Regions from separate parts of the Streptomyces sp. NPDC031474 genome, predicted to be linked through region 1. Evidence: riboswitches for the same ligand, from Rfam matches in the RefSeq annotation. Region 1 holds a riboswitch; each other region holds the start of a gene.
What was found. Region 1 has a riboswitch for S-adenosylmethionine ahead of ACZ5SK_RS02115 (aminotransferase class V-fold PLP-dependent enzyme). Riboswitches for the same ligand answer to the same signal wherever they lie in the genome.
Positions count from the first base shown of each region.

Region 2: another riboswitch for S-adenosylmethionine. It lies ahead of thrC (threonine synthase); the one in region 1 lies ahead of ACZ5SK_RS02115 (aminotransferase class V-fold PLP-dependent enzyme).
Region 3: another riboswitch for S-adenosylmethionine. It lies ahead of ACZ5SK_RS47925 (putative leader peptide); the one in region 1 lies ahead of ACZ5SK_RS02115 (aminotransferase class V-fold PLP-dependent enzyme).

Region 1 is NZ_JBVIJX010000001.1:449,674-456,750, reverse strand. It holds gene qcrA (cytochrome bc1 complex Rieske iron-sulfur subunit) at 1-26, shown strand, start outside; gene qcrB (cytochrome bc1 complex cytochrome b subunit) at 23-1,660, shown strand; gene trpD (anthranilate phosphoribosyltransferase) at 1,805-2,869, shown strand; SAM riboswitch class IV at 2,944-3,060, shown strand; gene ACZ5SK_RS02115 (aminotransferase class V-fold PLP-dependent enzyme) at 3,244-4,632, shown strand; gene ACZ5SK_RS02110 (Lrp/AsnC family transcriptional regulator) at 4,691-4,972, opposite strand; gene ACZ5SK_RS02105 (phthiocerol/phthiodiolone dimycocerosyl transferase family protein) at 5,087-6,370, opposite strand; gene ACZ5SK_RS02100 (TetR/AcrR family transcriptional regulator) at 6,377-7,072, opposite strand.
Region 2 is NZ_JBVIJX010000021.1:159,287-166,363, reverse strand. It holds gene groL (chaperonin GroEL) at 1-1,353, opposite strand, end outside; gene ACZ5SK_RS38040 (cold-shock protein) at 1,697-1,903, opposite strand; gene ACZ5SK_RS38035 (MoaD/ThiS family protein) at 2,355-2,630, opposite strand; gene thrC (threonine synthase) at 2,700-3,995, opposite strand; SAM riboswitch class I at 4,014-4,171, opposite strand; gene ACZ5SK_RS38025 (glucosyl-3-phosphoglycerate synthase) at 4,302-5,246, shown strand; gene ACZ5SK_RS38020 (alpha,alpha-trehalose-phosphate synthase (UDP-forming)) at 5,352-6,764, shown strand; gene otsB (trehalose-phosphatase) at 6,798-7,077, opposite strand, start outside.
Region 3 is NZ_JBVIJX010000057.1:8,483-15,559, reverse strand. It holds gene ACZ5SK_RS47940 (NtaA/DmoA family FMN-dependent monooxygenase) at 1-240, shown strand, start outside; gene ACZ5SK_RS47935 (LLM class F420-dependent oxidoreductase) at 332-1,255, shown strand; gene ACZ5SK_RS47930 (DUF1684 domain-containing protein) at 1,327-2,151, shown strand; SAM riboswitch class IV at 2,240-2,353, shown strand; gene ACZ5SK_RS47925 (putative leader peptide) at 2,388-2,504, shown strand; gene ACZ5SK_RS47920 (ABC transporter substrate-binding protein) at 2,775-4,340, shown strand; gene ACZ5SK_RS47915 (ABC transporter permease) at 4,344-5,303, shown strand; gene ACZ5SK_RS47910 (ABC transporter permease) at 5,300-6,223, shown strand; gene ACZ5SK_RS47905 (ABC transporter ATP-binding protein) at 6,220-7,077, shown strand, end outside.

The DNA of each region.
Region 1 (7,077 bases):
GTCCTGCTTTCTGGGAGCGCGGATGAGCACCACAGAGTCCACTGGGACCCGCGAACGCGGGAAGGCTCCGGCCGGCGAGCGCGTCGCCGACTGGGCCGACGGCCGGCTCGGGATCTACTCCCTGGCCAAGGCCAACATGCGCAAGATCTTCCCCGACCACTGGTCGTTCATGTTGGGCGAGATCTGCCTCTACAGCTTCATCATCATCATCCTGACGGGTGTGTATCTGACGCTGTTCTTCCACCCGTCGATGAACGAGGTGGAGTACCACGGCAGCTACGTCCCGCTCCAGGGACAGCTGATGTCCGAGGCGTTCAGCTCGACCCTGCACATCTCCTTCGACGTGCGCGGCGGTCTGCTCATCCGGCAGATCCACCACTGGGCGGCGCTGATCTTCCTCGCCGGCATGTTCGTGCACATGATGCGCGTGTTCTTCACGGGCGCGTTCCGCAAGCCGCGTGAGATCAACTGGCTGTTCGGCTTCCTGCTGTTCGTCCTCGGCATGTTCACCGGCTTCACCGGTTACTCGCTCCCGGACGACCTGCTCTCCGGCACCGGTGTCCGCTTCACCCAGGGCGCCATCCTGTCGATGCCGATCGTCGGCACGTACATCTCGATGTTCCTGTTCGGCGGGGAGTTCCCGGGCCACGACTTCGTGGCGCGGTTCTACTCGATCCACATCCTGCTGCTGCCGGGCATCATGCTGGGCTTGGTGGTGGGCCACCTGATCCTGGTCTTCTACCACAAGCACACGCAGTTCGCGGGCCCCGGCAAGAGCAACAAGAACGTCGTGGGCATGCCGCTGCTGCCGGTGTACATGGCCAAGGCCGGAGGCTTCTTCTTCCTGGTCTTCGGTGTCATCGCGGCGATCGCGGCGATCGCGCAGATCAACCCGATCTGGGCCATGGGCCCCTACCGTCCGGACCAGGTGTCGACCGGCGCCCAGCCCGACTGGTACATGGGCTTCGCCGAGGGTCTGATCCGCTTCATGCCGGGCTGGGAGATCAACCTCTGGGGTCACACGCTCGTCCTGGGCGTGTTCATCCCGCTGGTCCTCTTCGGTGTGGTCCTCGGCGCGATGGCGGCCTACCCGTTCATCGAGTCCTGGATCACCGGCGACAAGCGCGAGCACCACATCCTGGACCGCCCGCGCAACGCGCCGACCCGTACGGCGCTGGGCGTCGCCTGGGTCACGATGTACATGATCACGCTGGTCGGCGGTGGCAACGACCTGTGGGCCACCCACTTCCACCTGTCGATCAACTCGATCACCTGGTTCGTCCGGATCTTCTTCTTCGTCGGACCGGTCATCGCGTACATCCTCACCAAGCGGATCTGCCTCGGCCTGCAGCGTCGCGACCACGACAAGGTGCTGCACGGTCGCGAGACCGGCACCATCAAGCGGCTGCCGCACGGTGAGTTCGTCGAGATCCACGAGCCGCTCAGCCAGGAGCAGTTGCACACCCTCACCGCGCACGAGCAGTACGCGCCGGCCGCGATCGGCGCGACCGTCGACGAGAACGGCGTCGAGCGCAAGGTGAAGGGCTCGGAGAAGCTCCGCGCCAAGATCAGCAACGCGTACTTCGGCGAGGACCAGCAGATCCCGAAGCCCACTGTCGAGGAGTACAAGGAGATCACGAGCGGCCACGGCCACCACTGATCCCAGGCGTCGCCACGCCGCCCCAAAGGGCCCCGTCCGGTCTTCGGACGGGGCCCTTTGCCGTGCCCACGGGCTGGATAGGGTGGGGTTCACACGGGTCCGGACGACCCACGACGACGCACGACGACACGCACAGGAGCGGCTATGAGCGCTGTGACCCCCGCTGGAGGCGACACCGCGGCGGACCGTTCCTGGCCCGAGGTGCTGAACAGCCTGCTGTACGGCCAGGACCAGGGCGCCGACGCCACGTTCTGGGCGCTGGACCGGATCATGCGCGGCGAGGCGACCGACGCGCAGATCGCCGGGTTCGTGGTGGCGCTGCGGGCCAAGGGCGAGACCGTCGAGGAGATCAACGGCCTCGTGCGGGCGATGTACGAGCACGCCAACCTGATCGAGGTGCCCGGCCGGACCGTCGACATCGTCGGCACGGGCGGCGACGGCGCGAAGACGGTCAACATCTCCACCATGTCGGCGATCGTCGTGGCCGGCGCGGGCGCCACGGTCGTCAAGCACGGCAACCGGGCCGCGTCCTCCGCGTCCGGCGCCTCGGACGTCCTGGAGAAGCTCGGCGTCAACCTGGAGCTGACCCCGGCGCGGGTGGCGGAGGTGGCCCAGAAGGCCGGGATCACCTTCTGCTTCGCGGTCAAGTTCCATCCGGCGTTGCGTCATGTGGGCGCCGCCCGCGGCCAGTTGGGCATCCGCACGGTGTTCAACGTGCTGGGCCCGCTGACCAACCCCGCACAGGTGCGCAGCCAGGCGGTCGGGGTCGCGGACCCGCGCATGGCGCCGGTCGTCGCGGGTGTCTTCGCCGAGCGCGGCAACTCCTCTCTGGTCTTCCGGGGCGACGACGGCCTGGACGAGCTGACCACGACGGCCACCTCCCATGTGTGGGTCGTCCGCGACGGCAAGGTGAGCGAGGAGACCTTCGACCCGCGGGACGTCGGCCTCGACCTGGTCCCGGTGGAGGCGCTGCGGGGCGGGGACCCGTCCTACAACGCGGAGGTGGCCCGGCGCCTCCTGGCGGGCGAGACGGGCCCGGTGCGGGACGCCGTGCTGCTGAACTCGGCGGCGGCGCTGGTCGCCCTCGACCCGGGCGCAGGGCCGCTGGCCGAGCAGATCCGGGCCGGCATGGACCGGGCGGCCGAGTCGATCGACTCCGGCGCGGCCAAGCGGTCCCTGGAGCGCTGGGTGGCCGCCAGCAACGCGTAGCCGTCGGTGACGCGGTCCCGCGATCCGGACACGGGTTGCGGGACCGCGATCACCTCACGTAGGTTTCCGTACCAGGTCATGAGTGACAGTCATGAGGCCCCGGCCGACTGTCCGGCAACCCTCCTTCCGTGGCGGGGTGCCCCGGGTGAAGACCAGGCCGTAGGCAGCGAGGTCTACGGCAAGCGCGGGCCCCTCACGCTCTTTCGAGCAAGCACAGCCCAGGGGTCCTGGGTCGTTCGAGGGAGTCTTCCGTGAGCAAGCGAATGCGATAGGGCGTAGAGCCCCGCCTCCGCATCCCCCTTTTCACCTTCCTCCGTGCTTGAGCCGTACCCGCTCGCACGGCGGTTCCCCCTTGCCTCTCACGGGAGTTCGCCATGTCTGTCTCCACCGCTGCCGCCGCCCGGACCGTTCGCAGTGACCTTTCGGGCGCCCTGCCCGTTCTCGGCCGGGATGTCACCGTCCCGCTCGTCACCGGCGGCGAGGTCGCCTACGCGGCGCTCGACTACGCCGCCAGCGCCCCCGCCCTCCAGCGCGTCTGGGACGACGTGGCGGCCTACGCCCCCTACTACGGCAGCGTCCACCGCGGCGCCGGCTACCTCTCCCAGCTCTCCACGGACCTCTTCGAGAACGCCCGCAGGACGGTCGCCGAGTTCCTCGACTGCCGCGCCGACGACCAGCTGATCTTCACCCGGTCCACGACGGACTCCCTCAACCTGCTGGCGCAGGCGCTCCCGGCCGACTGCCAGGTCTTCGTCTTCGAGACCGAGCACCACGCCTCGCTGCTGCCCTGGCAGGACGCCCGGGTCACCTACCTCGACGCCCCCCGCACCCCCCGCCAGGCCGTCGAGGCCCTGGAGCGCGCCCTCGCCGACCGCACCATGTCCAACGAAGGGGAATACGGCCCGGCCCTGGTGTGCGTCACCGGCGCCTCGAACGTCACCGGCGAGCTGTGGCCCGTCCGTGAGCTCGCGGCGGCGGCCCACGCCCACGGCGCCCGCATCGTCCTGGACGCTGCCCAGCTGGCCCCGCACCACCCGGTGTCGGTGCAGGACCTCGACGTCGACTGGGTCGCCTTCTCCGGCCACAAGCTGTACGCGCCCTTCGGCTCCGGCGTCCTCGCCGGCCGCGCCGACTGGCTCCGCGCGGCCGACCCGTACCTCGCGGGCGGCGGCGCCAGCCGCAAGGTCACCCGGCGCGAGGACGGGGGAGTGGACGTGCAGTGGCACGAGAGCGCCGCCCGCCACGAGGCCGGCTCCCCGAACGTGATCGGCGCCTACGCCATCGCCTCGGCCTGCACGGCGCTGACGGAGGCCGGCTTCGACACGCTGGTGGCCCGCGAGCAGTACCTCATCGAGAAGGTGCGGACGGGGCTGGCCGAGGTGCCGGAGGTCCGGATCCTCTCCCTCTTCGGCGACGACGCCCCGCGGGTCGGCGTGATCTCCTTCGTCGTCGAGGGCTGGAACAGCTCCCACTTCGCCGCCGCCCTCTCCGCCGAGTACGGCATCGGAGTCCGCGACGGCCTCTTCTGCGCCCACCCGCTGCTCCGCACCCTCCTGGGCAGTGACCCGCAGAGCCAGGGCGAGTGCGGCGCCCCCGAGGCTGCCCCCGGCGAGAAGTCCCTCAACGCGATCCGGGTGAGCTTCGGCGCCGGCACCCCCGACGAGCACGTGGAGCGGTTCGTCGACGCGGTGCGGGAACTGGTGGCCGACGGCGCACGGTGGCAGTACCGCACACAGGACGGCCGCTGCGTCCCGGCGGTCTAGGGTCTAGGACCTGTCCTGGGGCAGAGTCCTGGGGCAGACGGGACTTTCGAAACACGGCCTAGGAGTCCAGGCCGATCGCGAACGCCGCCTCCAGGTCGTGCTGCGAGTAGGTGCGGAAGGCGACGTGTGTGTCCGTCGCCTCCACCCCGGGGATCTTGCTGATGCTGCCCGGGATGACGTCCGCCAGGTCCTCGTGCTGCTTCACCCGCACCATGGCGATCAGGTCGTAGGTCCCGGTGACGGAGAAGACCTCGCTCACGGAATCCAGCGAGGCGATCCGCTCGGCGATCTCGGGGATCCGGTCCACGCTGGTCTTGATGAGGACGATCGCGGTGATCACGGCTGGTTCTCTCCCTCGGGGGGCCGGAGCTGGGCGGGCTTCACTCTATGACGTGAGGGGTGGCTCACCAAAGGGAGAGCCGCGGGCGCGGCCGCCGTCGGCAGACCGGATCCGTCAGCGGGCCAGATCCGTCAGCGATCCGCGCAGCGTCTCGCGCAGTTGCCGCATCTGCTCGGGGGCGTAGGTCCAGCTGTCGTACTCGTTCTGCACGAGCAGCCGGCCGCCGAAGCTGGCGACGCCGATCTTGGGGGGCATGCCCGGCGCGTTGGCCGTCCCGCCGAAGCGGAGCAGCTCCACGTCCTCGGGCACGGGGTGCGCGGGGATCCGGCCGACGTTGGAGATCCCGTAGCTGACGACCGGGACGGGCACCGCGACGCCCCGGGCGCCGGCCCTGAGCGCGGCCAGCAGGAAGCGCTCGGGGTCGCGCCGGGCCAGCGCGCCGGCGACCTGGTCGGCGACCTCCCGGCCCACGCTCTCCGGCCGGTCGTCGTGGCCGACGGCCAGCGTGGTCTGCAGGCCGGTGATGCAGTTGAGCACGGTGCTCAGGGGCAGCTCGGGCGTCAGCCGGGTGCGCAGGTCCACACCGTGACCGCAGGTCATCGTCAACGGGCCCTGCTCGGGCGCGAGTTGTGCGCGGACGGCGGTCAGGACCAGCCCTGTGACGAGGCTGTTGACGGTCACCCCGCGGGTCCGGGCGGCGGCCACCACGGCGTCGGTGGTCTGCGCGCCGAACTCCAGCCGGTCGACCACGAAGCGGCGCGTCGCGGCCGGCCGGTCGGGGCGCCCCACACCCTCGGTGGGCAGGACCGCGGGCTTGGTCTCGGCCGCCGCGCCCTGCGCGATCGCGTCGACCACGGCGTCGACCTCCGCGTCCGGCAGGGCGCCCGCCAGGCGGGTGTCGATCGCCTCGGGCAGTTCCTCGCGTCGCTCGACGGACGGGCTCGCGCCGGCCGCCAGGGCGGTGTAGTGCTGCCAGAACTCGTCGAGCAGGGCGAACGCCGAACGGCCGTCGGCCACCCCGTGGTGGACGCCCAGCACCACCTGGGAGCGCTCGCCGTCGGTGAGCAGCCAGGCGTGCAGCAGGCTCTCGGTCCAGTCGGGCCGCGTGTTGATCAGTTCGGCGTAGGTGTCCTCGATGCCGTCGAGCAGGGTGAGCGGCGGCTCGACCCGGTCGCGGACCCGCAGCAGCAGGCCCGCCTCGCCGGCCGCCACCTCGCAGCGCAGGATCGGATGGCGCTCGGTCAGCAGGCCCAGCGCCCGCCGCATCAGCGCCGGGTCCAGCCGGCCGCGTACCAGGGACTCCACGAACGCCGGCATGTCGTACAGGGGGAGGCCCGCCGCTCCCAGGTCCAGGAAGTAGATGCTCTCGAACGGCGATATGGGGCGCTGACGGGTCATGGTGGTTCAGGTCTCCGATCTCGGTGGACGAAGGGGCTTCTGCTGTCGGGTCGCCGCCCGGTCGGCGTCGCCGAGACGGTGCAGGGCGGCCTCGAACTGCTCCTGGTCGAGCGGTGGCGCGGGCAGGGGGTGGGCGGCCGCGGGGCGCAGACCGTCCAGCATCAGGGCCAGGTGGCGCCGCCAGGACCCGGGGGCGGCGGGCGTGGCCAGGCCCAGCGCGGCCAGCAGGAACAGCAGGTCCTCGACGGTGAGGTCGGGGCGGATCGTGCGCTGTTCCTGGCCGCGGCGCAGCAGCGTCTCCAGCGTGCGCCGGTTCTCCTCGCGCAGGGCGTCGAGAGTGGGCACGCCCCGGATGCCGGTGGTCATCAGATCGCCGGCGCCCCGGTCGGCGGCCAGCAGCGTGAAGACCCGGTCCAGGTAGGCGGTGAGGCCGCTCCAGGCGTCCGCCCGCTCCCGGGTCTCGCGGGCCGCGTCCAGGATCGGGGTCAGCGCGTCGTGGAAGACGGTCTCGATGAGTGCGGCGCGGTCGGTGAAGTGCCGGTAGAGCGTCGCATTGCCGACCCCCGCCCGGCGGGCGATGTCGTCCAGCGGCGCGTCCACCCCGCGTTCGGCGTAGATCTCCCGGGCGGCGGCGATCAGCGTCTCGCGGTTGCGGCGCGCGTCACTGCGCCGAGGTGTCCGCCGTTCGTCTCCGCCGTCCATGCGCG
Region 2 (7,077 bases), on a different contig from region 1:
GATCTGCTTGAGCGGGGCCTCCAGCGCGATGCGCACGGCGTTGGCGCCGGTCGCCTCGTCACCCTCGAGGTCGAGCTTCTCGAAGACGCTGGACGCCTGGATGAGCGCGACGCCGCCACCGGCGACGATGCCCTCCTCGACGGCGGCCTTCGCGTTGCGGACGGCGTCCTCGATGCGGTGCTTGCGCTCCTTGAGCTCCACCTCGGTGGCGGCGCCGGCCTTGATGACCGCGACACCGCCGGCGAGCTTCGCCAGGCGCTCCTGCAGCTTCTCGCGGTCGTAGTCCGAGTCGCTGTTCTCGATCTCGGCGCGGATCTGGTTGACCCGACCGGCGACCTGGTCCGAGGAGCCGGAGCCGTCGACGATGGTCGTCTCGTCCTTGGTGATGACGACCTTGCGGGCCTTGCCCAGGAGGTCCAGGGAGGTGTTCTCGAGCTTGAGACCGACCTCCTCGGAGATGACCTCGCCACCGGTGAGGATGGCGATGTCGTTCAGCATCGCCTTGCGGCGGTCGCCGAAGCCCGGGGCCTTGACCGCGACGGACTTGAAGGTGCCGCGGATCTTGTTGACGACCAGGGTCGACAGGGCCTCGCCCTCGACGTCCTCGGCGATGATCAGCAGCGGCTTGCCCGACTGCATGACCTTCTCCAGGAGCGGGAGCAGGTCCTTGACGTTCGCGATCTTGGAGTTCGCGATCAGGATGTACGGGTCGTCGAGGACGGCCTCCATACGCTCCATGTCGGTGGCGAAGTACGCCGAGATGTAGCCCTTGTCGAAGCGCATGCCCTCGGTGAGCTCAAGCTCCAGACCGAAGGTCTGGGACTCCTCGACGGTGATGACGCCTTCCTTGCCGACCTTGTCCATCGCCTCGGCGATGAGCTCGCCGATCTGGGTGTCGGCGGCGGAGATGGAGGCCGTGGAAGCGATCTGCTCCTTGGTCTCGACATCCTTAGCCTGCTCCAGCAGGGCGCCCGAGACGGCCTCGACGGCCTTCTCGATGCCACGCTTGAGGGCCATCGGGTTGGCGCCGGCGGCTACGTTGCGCAGGCCTTCCTTGACCAGGGCCTGGGCGAGAACGGTCGCCGTGGTCGTACCGTCACCGGCGACGTCGTCCGTCTTCTTGGCGACTTCCTTGACCAGCTCGGCGCCGATCTTCTCGTACGGGTCCTCGAGCTCGATCTCCTTGGCGATGGAGACACCATCGTTGGTGATCGTGGGGGCGCCCCACTTCTTCTCGAGGACGACGTTGCGGCCCTTGGGGCCGAGCGTCACCTTCACGGCGTCCGCGAGCTGGTTCATGCCGCGCTCGAGGCCGCGCCGTGCCTCCTCGTCGAACGCGATGATCTTGGCCATGTGAAGTGGTCCTCCCGGACTGGGGTGGATTGCTCCGGACCGCGCTGGCGCCCGCGACGGACGGCTCGCCGGCCTCGTGGTTCCTTGCCCCACCTGGCCTGCGGGCCTCACCGACCCGGTCCTCGTTGTCACTCTCACCTTCAGAGTGCTAACGCCAATGATTAGCACTCGGCATGCGAGAGTGCAAGGTGCACCCGCGAAGCGGGCCCGTCGAGGGGTGGTGGTCGGCGACGGGTGAGGACCCGGACACGACCGCCGGACACGCCCGAAGGGCTCGTACCCCCAGGAGGTACGAGCCCTTCGATGACGTACAGAAGAACGACGCTGTCAGTCGGCGCGTGCTTCAGCCGGTCGCGAGACGGACCATGTCCGCCTGCGGCCCCTTCTGGCCCTGCGAGATCTCGAAATCGACCCGCTGACCCTCTTCCAGGGTGCGGTAGCCGTCCATCTGAATCGCGCTGTAGTGGACGAAAACATCCGCACCACCGTCGACCGCGATGAAGCCGTACCCCTTCTCCGCGTTGAACCACTTGACGGTGCCCTGAGCCATGCCTAACTCCCCTATTACTGGCCCTTGCACAGATCCACACTTCGCGGATCCGGGTCAGACCTCACCCCCCATTGGTTGGGGGCGTGCGCCGGAACGCGTCGACCGCGGCTGAATGTATCTGTCCAACTGCCGTCTGCAACAGGTCACTCGGACGAGAATTCTGGACGCGCGGGATCCGGAATGTGGCGAGACTTCGCCAGAATTCAGGGCAAGTCGGGCCCTACAAAAGCCACAAAAGCCACGAATGAGACGCGCACTTTGGCTGCTTCTCATCGGGCACGGGGCAGAAATGAAAGGCTCCGGATCCATTGATCGGGACCCGGTTCCCCAACTGTACCGCGCTCAACCACACTGAATTGCCCCCTCCGCTTCTATCGCGGAGAGGGCAATTCGATGAACGCTCGGTAATCACTGTTACCGACGGTTACTACCGACGGGTACTGACCGACGGTCAGCCACCGGCGACGGCCGGGATGATCGAGACGCCGGCGCCGTCCGGGGTCGCCGTCTCCAGGCCCTGCTCGAAGCGGACGTCGTCATCGTTCACGTACACGTTGACGAACCGCCGCAGCTTGCCCTGGTCGTCCAGAACCCGAGCGGCGATCCCGGTGTGGTTCTTCTCCAGGTCCGCGATGACCTCGCCGAGGGTCGAGCCCTCGGCCAGGACCTCGGCCGCGCCACCGGTGTAGGTACGCAGGATGGTGGGGATGCGGACGTTGACGCTCATGACTGATGACCTCCGGTCGGGTACGGGCTTTCAGGGGCGCGGGCGGCCCGCAGACGAACAACAAGCTGCTTACGCGAGACCAGCTTCGCGGAACGACTCCAGGTTGGGACGGATCGTCGCCGTGAGGCCCGTCCCCGCCACCGCGTCCAGCGTCTTCAGACCATCACCCGTGTTCAGCACGACAGTGGTCAGCGTCGGGTCCAGCAGCCCGTTCTCGATCAGCTTCCGCGTCACCCCGACGGTCACCCCGCCGGCGGTCTCCGCGAAGATCCCCTCGGTCCGGGCGAGCAGCCGGATCGCGTCGACGATCTGCTCGTCGTCGACGTCCTCCACCGCCCCGCCCGTCCGCCGGGCGATGTCGAGGACGTAGGGACCGTCCGCCGGGTTGCCGATCGCCAGCGACTTGGCGATGGTGTTCGGCTTCTGCGGCCGGACCACGTCATGCCCCGCCTTGTACGCGACGGACACCGGGCTGCACCCCTCCGCCTGCGCGCCGAAGATCTTGTACGGCCTGTCCTCGACGAGGCCGAGCTTGATCAGCTCCTGCAGACCCTTGTCGATCTTCGTGAGCTGCGAGCCCGAGGCGATCGGCACGACCAGCTGGTCCGGCAGCCGCCACCCGAGCTGCTCGCAGATCTCATAGGCCAGCGTCTTGGAACCCTCGGCGTAGTACGGCCGCAGGTTGACGTTGACGAAGCCCCAGCCCTCGCCCGCCGGGTCGCCGATGAGCTCGGAGCAGAAGCGGTTGACGTCGTCGTAGTTGCCCTCGATGCCGACGAGCTCGCCGCCGTAGATCGCGGCCATGACGATCTTGCCCTGCTCCAGGTCGTGCGGGATGAACACGCAGGAGCGGAAGCCGGCGCGGGCGGCGGCCGCGCCGACGGCGCCGGCCAGGTTGCCCGTGGAGGAGCAGGACAGGGTCGTGAAGTCGAAGGCGCGGGCCGCCTCGATGGCCTGGGCGACGACGCGGTCCTTGAAGGAGTGCGTCGGGTTGCCGGAGTCGTCCTTGACGAACAGCTTGCCGGCGTCGACGCCCAGCTCACGGGCGAGGTTGTCGGCCTTGACGAGCTTGGTCCAGCCCGGGTTGATGTTCGGCTTGTCCGCCACGTCGGCCGGGACGGGCAGCAGCGGCGCGTAGCGCCAGATGTTCGCGGGTCCCGCCTCGATGCGCTTGCGGAGCTCCTCCGTGTCGTAGGAGGAGAAGTCGTAGGCGATCTCGAGGGGGCCGAAACACTCTTCGCAGGCGAAGACCGGGCCGAGGGGCACGCGGTGACCGCACTCGCGGCAGCTCAGCGCCGTGGCGGGACCGAGGTCTACAGTGGATTCGATGCTGTCCGTGGTGCTTGCAACAGTCTGCGCAGCCATGTGAGGCGAGGCCCTTTCTCCTCATCTTCCTCACGACGCATCTCGTCGTGAGACGGATTTGGCACCTTCCCAAGCCGGGAGCCTCGCGGAACGATCAACAGTGATCGGTAACGAGACCGGCTGGAGGGTTGCCGGGGCTTCATCGGGCCGTATCCCTCTGCCCCTCTGGATGAGCGGTATTCGGTTGTGGACGCCCGTGACCCCCGACATGCGATGGTCACCAGCGTTGTTCAAGACTGTAACCGAAGGCCAGGACAGTTGAGATAGTCGTCCGAACCGCGAGACAACCGTGAGGAGCCGCAGACTGTGCTGGAAGAAGTCGAGCGCTGGCTGAGCACCCGCTCCTGGTCCGTGGCCGATCGCCCGCTGCACCGGATCCTGGCCGCGAAGCGGACCACGAACCAGTCGGTGTCGGTGGTGCTGCCCGCGCTGAACGAGGAGGAGACGGTCGGGGACATCGTCGCCGTCATCCGTCACGATCTCATGCACCAGGTTCCGCTCGTCGACGAGATCGTCGTCGTCGACTCGGGATCGACCGACCGTACGGCCGAGGTCGCGGCGGCGGCGGGCGCGCGGGTCGTGCACCGCGACGCGATCCTGCCCCGCATCCCCGCCGTGCCCGGCAAGGGCGAGGTGCTGTGGCGCTCGCTGCTGGTCACCACCGGGGACATCGTCTGTTTCATCGACGCCGACCTCAGGGAGTTCTCCTCCGACTTCGTCTCGGGGATCGTCGGCCCGCTGCTCACCGACCCGGACGTGGATCTCGTCAAGGGCATGTACGACCGTCCGCTCCGCGGTGCGGCCGGCCAGGGCGGAAGGGTCACCGAGCTGATGGCCCGCCCGCTGCTCAACATGCACTGGCCGCAGCTGGCCGGGTTCGTGCAGCCGCTCGGCGGCGAGTACGCGGCCCGGCGCAGCCTGCTGGAGCAGCTGCCCTTCCCCGTCGGCTACGGCGTGGAGCTGGGCATGCTGGTCGACGCCCTGCACCTGGTGGGGCTAGACGCCCTCGCACAGGTGGACGTGGGGGTGCGAAAGCACCGCCACCAGGACGGGCAGGCCCTGGGCCGGATGGCGGCGGCGATCTACCGCACGGCGCAGCTGCGGCTGGCCCGCGGGCACATGATCCGCCCGGCCCTCACCCAGTTCGAGCGGAGCGGGGACGGCTTCGAGCCCCGCACCTACTCCGTGGACACCGAGGAACGGCCGCCGATGGCGGAGATCGTCGAGTACGCGACCCGCAAGGTCGCGTGAGCCAGTCGCGCAACAGGCGTAACACCGCGGACAGGCCGTATACGGTCCTCGCACTGTGCGCGACCGTACGTTTGAGCGTTTCCCCACCGGGCTAGGTTGTGGCGTATGGCTTCCACGCACGACATGGCTGCTCGGGGTGCTGAGGTGCTGGTCGCGTCCAACCGCGGTCCGGTCTCCTACGAGGTGCGCGAGGACGGCTCGCTGCACGCGAAACGCGGTGGCGGCGGGCTGGTCTCCGGCCTGTCGGCCATCGGCCCCGACGCGGGCGCCCTCTGGGTGTGCGCGGCGCTCTCCGACGGCGACCGGGAGGCGGTCGCGCGCGGGGTCGGCGAGGAGGGCGTGCGCATGCTGCCCATCCCGGCCGACGTGCACGCCGACGCGTACAACGGCATCGCCAACTCGGTGCTCTGGTTCATCCACCACCTCCTCTACCAGACCCCGCTGGAGCCGGTCTTCGACGCGGAGTTCCGCCGCCAGTGGGCGTCGTACGAGGCCTACAACGGGGCGTTCGCCGAGGCGCTGGCCGAGGAGGCGGCGGAGGGGGCGGCCGTCCTCGTCCAGGACTACCACCTGTGCCTGGTCCCCGGGATGCTCCGCGAGCTGCGCCCCGACCTGCGCATCGGCCACTTCTCGCACACCCCGTGGGCGCCGGTCGACTACTTCGGCATCCTGCCCGGGGACATCCGTGAGCAGCTGCTCCAGGGGATGCTCGGCGCGGACCGCCTGGGCTTCCTCACCCGGCGCTGGGCGAACGCGTTCACCGCGTGCTGTACGGAGTTCGCCGGGGAGCTGGGGAAGACGCAGATCGGCGTGCACGGTCTCGGCGCGGACGCCGACTTCCTGCGGGAGCGCTCGCACCGGCTGGACGTCGACGAGCGCATGGCGGATCTCCGTGCGCAGATCGGCGAGGGGCGCAGGACGATCGTCCGGGTCGACCGCACGGAACTGTCCAAGAACATCGTGCGCGGGCTCCTGGCCTACCGGCAGCTGCTCGACGACCACCCGGAGTGGCGCGAGCGGGTCGTGCACGTGGCCTTCGCCTACCCCTCGCGCCAGGATCTCGCCGTGTACCGCGACTACATGACCGAGGTGCGGCGCGTGACGGAGGAGATCAACGCCGCGTACGGCACCCCCGGCTGGACGCCGGTGCTGCTGAACCTCGAGGACGACTTCGCCCGCTCCCTCGGCGCGTACCGCCTGGCCGACGTGGCGCTGGTGAACCCCATCCGGGACGGCATGAACCTGGTCGCCAAGGAGGTCCCGGTCGTCTCCGACGAGGGCTGCGCGCTGGTGCTGTCCCGGGAGGCGGGGGCGTACTGGGAGCTGGGCGAGGACGCGATCGTCGTCAACCCGTACGACGTCCTGGAGACCGCCCGTGCCCTGCACGAGGGCCTGACCATGAAGCCGGAGGAGCGCGCCGAGCGCACCAAACGCCTGTCGGCAGCAGCGACGGCGCTCCCCCCGGCCAAGTGGTTCCTCGACCAGCTGACCGCCCTGCGAGAGCTCCAGCCGACCTGACCCGGCCGGCCTCTCACCGCACCCGCGTGGACGTCAGGCGAGTCGGGACGCCAGCTTTCGCAGGAGGTCCACGACGCCGGCAGGGCCGTCGACGACGAGGTCCGCGCGGGCTGCCAGTTCGGTCACCTCCGGGTTGCCGCTGCAGACGAGTAGGCCGGGGGTGCCGTCGGAGCGGAGTTTCTCGACGGCGGCGAAGGCGGGGAGGTCGCCGAGGTCGTCGCCGGCGTAGAGGACCGACTGCGCGCCGGTCTCGCGGACGTGCTCCAGCAGGGCCACGCCCTTGTCCATGCCGGGCGGGCGCAGTTCCAGGACC
Region 3 (7,077 bases), on a different contig from region 1:
CCGTCCGGTCTGGCCGACAAGTTCGCCCGCTTCGTACGGCACGGCGCGATCGACGGCTTCAACGTCACGCCGTACCTCATCCCCGACGGCCTCGACGACATAGTCGACCTGCTCGTCCCGGAACTGCAGGAACGCGGCATCTACCGCACCGAATACACCGGCACCACCCTGCGCGAGAACCTCGGCCTGCGCGCACCCCTCACCCACCGGTCCGCACCGGACCGACGACAGGCGGGCTGAGCCCCCGAGCCGGCCCTTGTACACATGACTGACAAGAAGCTGTCACACGCCGACCGGAATGCGGGTTCGGCCGAAGCCCGTTCTGACTGACATGACTGTTGGAGTAGCGCTCAACGCGTCCGACACACCGAACCAGGTCGACGCCACCGTCCAACTGGCCCAGGAGGCTGCGGAGTCCGGTGTCACGTCGGCCTGGTTCGGGCAGACCTTCGGCGCGGACTCACCCCAGCTCGCGGCGATCGTCGGGCGCGAAGTGCCCGGACTGCAGGTCGGCACCTCCGCGATCCCCGTCTTCGGCCGGCACCCGCTGCTCGTCTCCAGCCAGGCCCAGACCGCCCAGGCCGCGACCCACGGCCGCTATCACCTCGGTCTGGCTCTGGGCACGAAACTGCTGACGGAGACGGGCTTCGGCCTGCCTTTCGAACGACCCATCGCCCGGCTGCGCGAATTCCTCACCGCCCTACGGCAGTTGACCGAGACCGGCACGGCCGACTTCCACGGCGAGCTGCTCACCGCCACCACACCCGTCCCGGCGCGGGTACCGGGTGCCGAGAACGGCGTCCCCCTGCTCGTCGCCGCGATGGGGCCGCAGGCTCTGCGGGCCAGCGGCGAGCTTGCCGACGGGATCCTGCCGTATCTGGCGGGACCGCGCGCCCTGGCGGACCACATCGTGCCCGCCCTGACCGCCGCGGCCGAGGCCGCAGGCCGCCCCGCGCCCAGGATCGTGGCCCTGGTAGCCGGCGTGGTCACCGACGACGTCGACGCGGTGCGGGCCAAGGCCACCGAGAACCTCGCCTTCTATGAACAGATCCCGTCCTACGCGCGGGTCATCGAACTCTCCGGCGGCAGGCGGGCCGCCGACCTGGCCGTGATCGGCGACGAGAAGACCGTCGAGGCCGAGATACGGCGGTACCGCGACGCCGGCGCCACCGAGGTGGTGTTCTCGGGCACCGAGATCGCCGGAGAAGCCGACCGGCGACGCACCTGGCGACTCCTCGGCGAACTGGCCGGCTGAGTACACCCGTCGACTCGTCAGCCCCCTGCATCCCCTGCCCTAAGGCACCCCCGGCACAAAGGAGATTCCCCATGACCATCGAGGCCACCACCACGGACCTCCACGCCTTCACCGAGACCTGGCTGGAGTGGCACCGCGCCCAGGAGGCCCGGCTCGCCGCCCCGCACGGGTTCCTGGCGGTCACCGGCCTGCACTGGCTCGACGACCGACCCCAGCGCTTCCCGGACGCGCCCGGCGCGTGGCACACCGGCCCCGAAGGCGTCGTCGTACACCTCGACGAAGGTGAGGAACTGGTCGTCGACGGAACGCCGGTACGCGGCGAACACCGCTTCGGTGTGCTGCCCGAGCGCGGCGGCGTCGACGCCGTCTGGGGAGACGCCGTCATCGAGGTCGCCAAGCGCGGCGGCAACGACATCGTGCGCCCCCGGCACCCGGACGCGCCGCTGCGCACGGCCTTCACCGGAACACCCGCCTACGCCCCCGACCCGCGCTGGGCCGTGACGGGCCGCTACATCCCCTTCGACACGCCACGACCGACCACCGTGGGCGCCGCGGTCGAGGGCCTTGAGCATGTGTACGACGCTCCGGGCAGGGTCGAGTTCGAGCTCGACGGGCGCCCGCTGCGGCTGACCGCGTTCCCCGGCCCTGGTGCGGGACGGCTGATGGTGCTGTTCACCGACGCGACCTCCGGCCTCACCACGTACGCCGCCAACCGGGCTCTGGCCCTCGATCCGCCCGCCGCCGACGGCACGCTCATCGTGGACTTCAACCGCGCCACGAACCTGCCGTGCGCCTACACCGACCTGGCCACCTGCCCGCTGCCCCCGGCCGAGAACCGGCTGCCGGTGGCGATCGAGGCCGGGCAGAAGATCCCCCGCGAGCGCGGCGGCTCCTGAGCCGGACGCACTCCAGCCCCGACTCCCCTTACACGGCGTCCCTTTGCGCCATTGACGTACGCCAAGACCGCTCCGTACGATCACGAACGGCATTGAGTGTCAGCGTCAAGCCCTGGCTCGCTGACCGGCAACCCTCCCGCGCGGTGGGGTGCTCCAGGTGAAAGCCCGGCGGGATCACCGACGATCCCCGCAAGCGCGCGGCCCCGTGACCGGGGCCGGATATGTGGAGGACCGATATGCGGCACGGTGGTGACCTCGACGCCCGCTTCGCCGGCGCCACCGTGTTCTCCCGGCTGTCGCGACGGCGCCACATCGACCTCAAGCGCTCGACCAGCTGTCTCTGTCAGGCCTGACGGGCCTTCCCGCCGCTGGTCGCAGTACGGCACCTGTCGTCGCCGCACCCGCCTGCGCCTGATCTCCGTCTGTCTTTGATCCCCCCTTTTCCCTCTGATCCCCGTCTGCCCAGCGCTCCCCCGGCACCGGCGTCGCGTCGGCCGGGGCCGCATGCCCACGCACGGCCGTGCCCCGCACCACACCCGTGTCTGGTGAACGAGTAGGAGAAGCCCTCCGTGATTGCACTTTCCGATGTCAGAACCTCCCGGTGGGCGGCACTGACCGCCCTTGTGACCACCAGTGTTCTGCTGACCGCCTGCGGCTCCGGCGGCGGCGATTCCGGCAGCGGCGCCGGTCAGCCCAAGTCCGGCGGCACCCTGACCTTCGCGGTGGGTTCGGACGCAGGCTGCGTGGATCCGCAGCAGGTCGGCAGCAACGAGAGCATCTACTCGGTGCGCCAGGTCGTGGACTCACTGACGGACCAGGACCCCAAGACCGGCAAGATCGTGCCGTGGCTGGCGAAGAGCTGGGATGTCAGCTCCGACGCCACGACGTTCACTTTCCATCTGAGGTCGGACGTCACCTTCAGCGACGGCTCGAAGCTGACCGCGCAGGTGGTCAAGGACAACTTCGACGCGGTGCCGAAGCTCGGCGCCCTCGGGACCCTCGCCCAGGGGTACCTCAGCGGTGTCAAGAGCACAGCCGTGGTGGACCCACTCACCGTCAAGGTGACCTTCAAGCAGCCCAACGCGCAGTTCCTTCAGGCGACTTCGACCCATTCGCTGGGCATCGAGTCGTCGGCGAGCGTGAAGAAGACCCCGCAACAGAAGTGCAGTGAGGGCGTGATCGGGTCCGGGCCTTTCGTGCTGAAGCAGTACGTGCAGAACCAGTCGATCACCCTGGCCAAGCGCATCGGCTACGACTGGGGATCCTCGCTGTGGTCCAAGAAGGGTGAGGCCTATCTGGACAAGCTGGTGTTCAAGGTCGTGCCGGAGGCGGGGGTGCGGGCCGGCAGTCTCCAGTCCGGGCAGGTGGACGCGATCAGCAGCGTCGGCAAGGCCAACGAGGCGGCGCTCAAGGGTGGGCAGGTCACCCTCCTGCGCCGGGCCAACCCGGGCGTGGTGTTCGGGCTTGGGATCAACAACTCGCGGCCCCTCCTGAAGGACGTGAAGGTGCGCCAGGCGGTCCTCGCCGCCGTCGACCGCAAGCAGATCGCCGACACCGTGTTCCCGACCGGCACCCAGCCGGCGACCAGCATCCTGGCGCACACCACGCCCGACTACACCGACCTCTCCTCGGACCTCGCCTTCGACGCGGCCAAGGCGAAGGCCCTCCTGGACGCGGCCGGCTGGAAGGCGGGCAGCGACGGAATCCGCGCCAGGGACGGCAAGAAGCTGAACCTGACCATCAGCTGGTTCCCCAACGCCGCCACCAACCAGCCGGCACTGGAGCTCGTCCAGCAGCAGTTGAAAACCGTCGGGATCGACGTGGCGCTCAAGCAGGGCCAGGTCAGCCAGTTCGCCACCACGCTCCAGGGCGGTGACTTCGACCTGGTGTGGAGCAACGTGACCCGCTCGGACCCGGACATCCTGCGCAGCTCCTTCTCCACGCAGCTGGCCAACTTCTACCGCGTGCCCGCCAGTTCGCTGGACACCGCGCTGTCCGGGCAGGCCGCGACCACGGACACGGCGAAGCGCAGGCAGCTGGTGGACGAGGCGCAGAAACTGATCGTGCAGAACGCCTACAACGTGCCGGTGGTGGAGCTCCAGACCCAGCTGGCCGTGACGAAGAAGGTGCACGACCTCGCCTTCGACTCGGGCAGCCGCATCCAGTTGCACGACACCTGGATCGGCTAGTGCATGCGCCGCTATGTGATCAAGCGACTGGCGCAGGCGGTCGGGGTGCTGTGGGCGGCGTACACGGTGTCGTTCCTGGTACTGAACTGGCTGCCCGGGGACCCGGTCACCGCGATGGCCGGTGCCGGGATGGACTCGGGTCAGGTCGATCCGGCCCGGCTCGCCGCGCTGCGGCACGAGTACGGCTTCGACAAGCCCGTGCTCGTGCAGTACGCCGACTATCTGGGCCGGGCGGTGGGTGGGGACCTCGGCGACGCGGTCTCCACAGGCCGACCGGTGACCTCCACGCTGGCCGACGCACTGCCGCAGACCCTTCAACTGACCGGTGCCGCACTGCTGTTGGCGGTCGTGCTCGGCGGCGGTCTGGCGGTGCTGGCCACCTACACCTCTCAGCGCTGGCTGCGGCAGCTGCTGCTGTCGCTGCCGCCGCTGGGAGTGTCTGTCCCGACGTTCTGGGTGGGGCTGCTGCTCGTCGAGACATTCTCCTTCCGGCTGCACTGGTTCCCCGCGTTCGGCAACGACGGATTCAAGGGGCTGGTATTGCCGGCGCTGACTCTGGCGGTGCCGACCGGTGCGCAGATCGCGCAGGTGCTCGCCAAGAGCCTGCTCACCGCACTGGACCAGGCGTATGTGGAGACCGCCCGGGCCAAGGGCGCCGGCCGGTGGCGGGTCCATCTGCGGCACGCGCTGCGCAACGCGTCCCTGCCGGCGCTGACGGTCGTCGGCCTGCTGGTGGGGCAGCTGATCGCCGGTTCGGTCGTCGTCGAGACGGTGTTCTCCCGCGACGGCCTCGGCCGCGTCACCGCGGCGGCGGTCACGGCCCAGGACATCCCGCTGGTCCAGGGGGTGGTGGTGTTGGGGGCGCTGATCTTCGTGACGACGAACCTGGTCATCGACCTGGTCTATCCACTCCTCGACCCCCGGATCATGGTGACCTCGGGCAGAAAGGCGGCCCTCGCATGAGCCAGAGCCTTGTCGACGACCCCGCCGAAGCGGCACTGGGACTGGCCCGCCCGGTCGCTGCGGGGCCGGAGCCTGATCCCGGGCGCCGCGTGGACGTACGGCGGCTGCTGCGGTTCGTGGTGCGCCGCCCGGGGCTGCTGCTGTCGGTGGTCGTCCTCGTGCTGGTGGTGCTGGCCTCGTTCTGGCCCGACCTGTTCACCTCGCAGGACCCGCTGAAGGGCGTGCCGTCGCAGAACTTCCGCGGCCCGAGCGGCAGTCACTGGTTCGGCACCGACGAGTTGGGCCGAGACGTGTTCTCCCGGGTCGTCCACGGCGCCCAACTGTCCCTGAAGGCAACGCTGATCGCCGTGCTGGTCGCGTTCGTGGTCGGCGGGCTGCTGGGGGTGGTCGCCGGGTTCGTGGGCCGCTGGGTGGACGACGTGCTGATGCGCTTCGTCGACGTGCTGCTGTCCATCCCCGCGCTGTTCATGTCCCTGGCCCTGGTCACCGCGCTGGGCTACGGGACGGTGAAGGTGGCGGTCGCGGTCGGCATCGCCAGTGTGGCCGCGTTCGCGCGGGTGGCGCGCGCTGAGGTGCTGCGGGTGCGGCAGGCCGTCTTCGTCGAGGCCTCACGCGCCAGCGGAGCGCGCTGGTACTCGGTGCTGGGCCGGCATGTGCTGCCCAACGCGGCGGGCCCGGTGATCGTGCTGGCCACCCTCGACTTCGGCTCCTCCATCCTGGCCGTGTCGGCGCTGAGCTTCCTCGGCTACGGGGCGCCCCCGCCGGCCCCGGAGTGGGGCACGTTGATCTCCGACGGCCGCAACTACCTCGCCAACGCCTGGTGGCTGACCGCCCTGCCCGGGCTGGCGATCGCCGCGACCGTACTGGCCACCAACCGCATCGCCCGGGCGCTGGACGGCGAATGGTCCCGGCAGCTATGACCGACGAACGTGAGAACGGTGAGGACGTGACCACACCCCTGCTGGAAATCCGCGGCCTGTCGGTGTCGTACCGCACCCGGGGCGGCACGGTCGAGGCCGTCCGGGGCGTGGACCTCGACGTGTGGCCGGGACAGGTGACGGCGGTGGTCGGCGAGTCCGGCTCCGGCAAGAGCACGACCGCGCACGCGATCACCCGGCTCCTGTCGGCGAACGGCAGCATCGACGCGGGCACCGTCCGCTTCGGCCGGCACGACCTGGCCACCCTGTCGGAGGCGGAACTGCGCACCGTACGCGGAGCGCGGATCGGACTGGTCCCCCAGGATCCGACGGTCTCCCTCAACCCCGTCAAGCGCATCGGCGACCAGGTCGCCGAAGTGCTGCGCATCCATGGTCTCGCAACCCGCCGCTCGGCTCCCGCCGAGGCGATCGCCGTCCTGGACCGGGCCGGACTGCCCGACGCGGCCACCCGGGCCCGGCAGTACCCGCACGAACTGTCCGGCGGCATGCGGCAACGCGCCCTGATCGCCATCGCCCTCGCCGCCCAGCCCGAGCTGATCATCGCCGACGAGCCCACCAGCGCGCTCGACGTCACCGTGCAGCGGGTCATCCTCGACCATCTCCAGCGCCTCACCGAGGAGTCGGGCACCGCGGTCCTGCTCGTCACCCACGATCTCGGGGTCGCCGCCGACCGGGCGCAGCGGCTGGTCGTGATGTCGCAAGGCAAGGTCGTCGAGGCAGGCCCCACCCATGACATCCTCGCCGACCCGCAGGACGACTACACCCGGCACCTGCTGGCCAGCGCCCCGAGCCTGACCACCGCCCGGCCCCGCACCCCTGTCTCCGTCCCCAAGCCG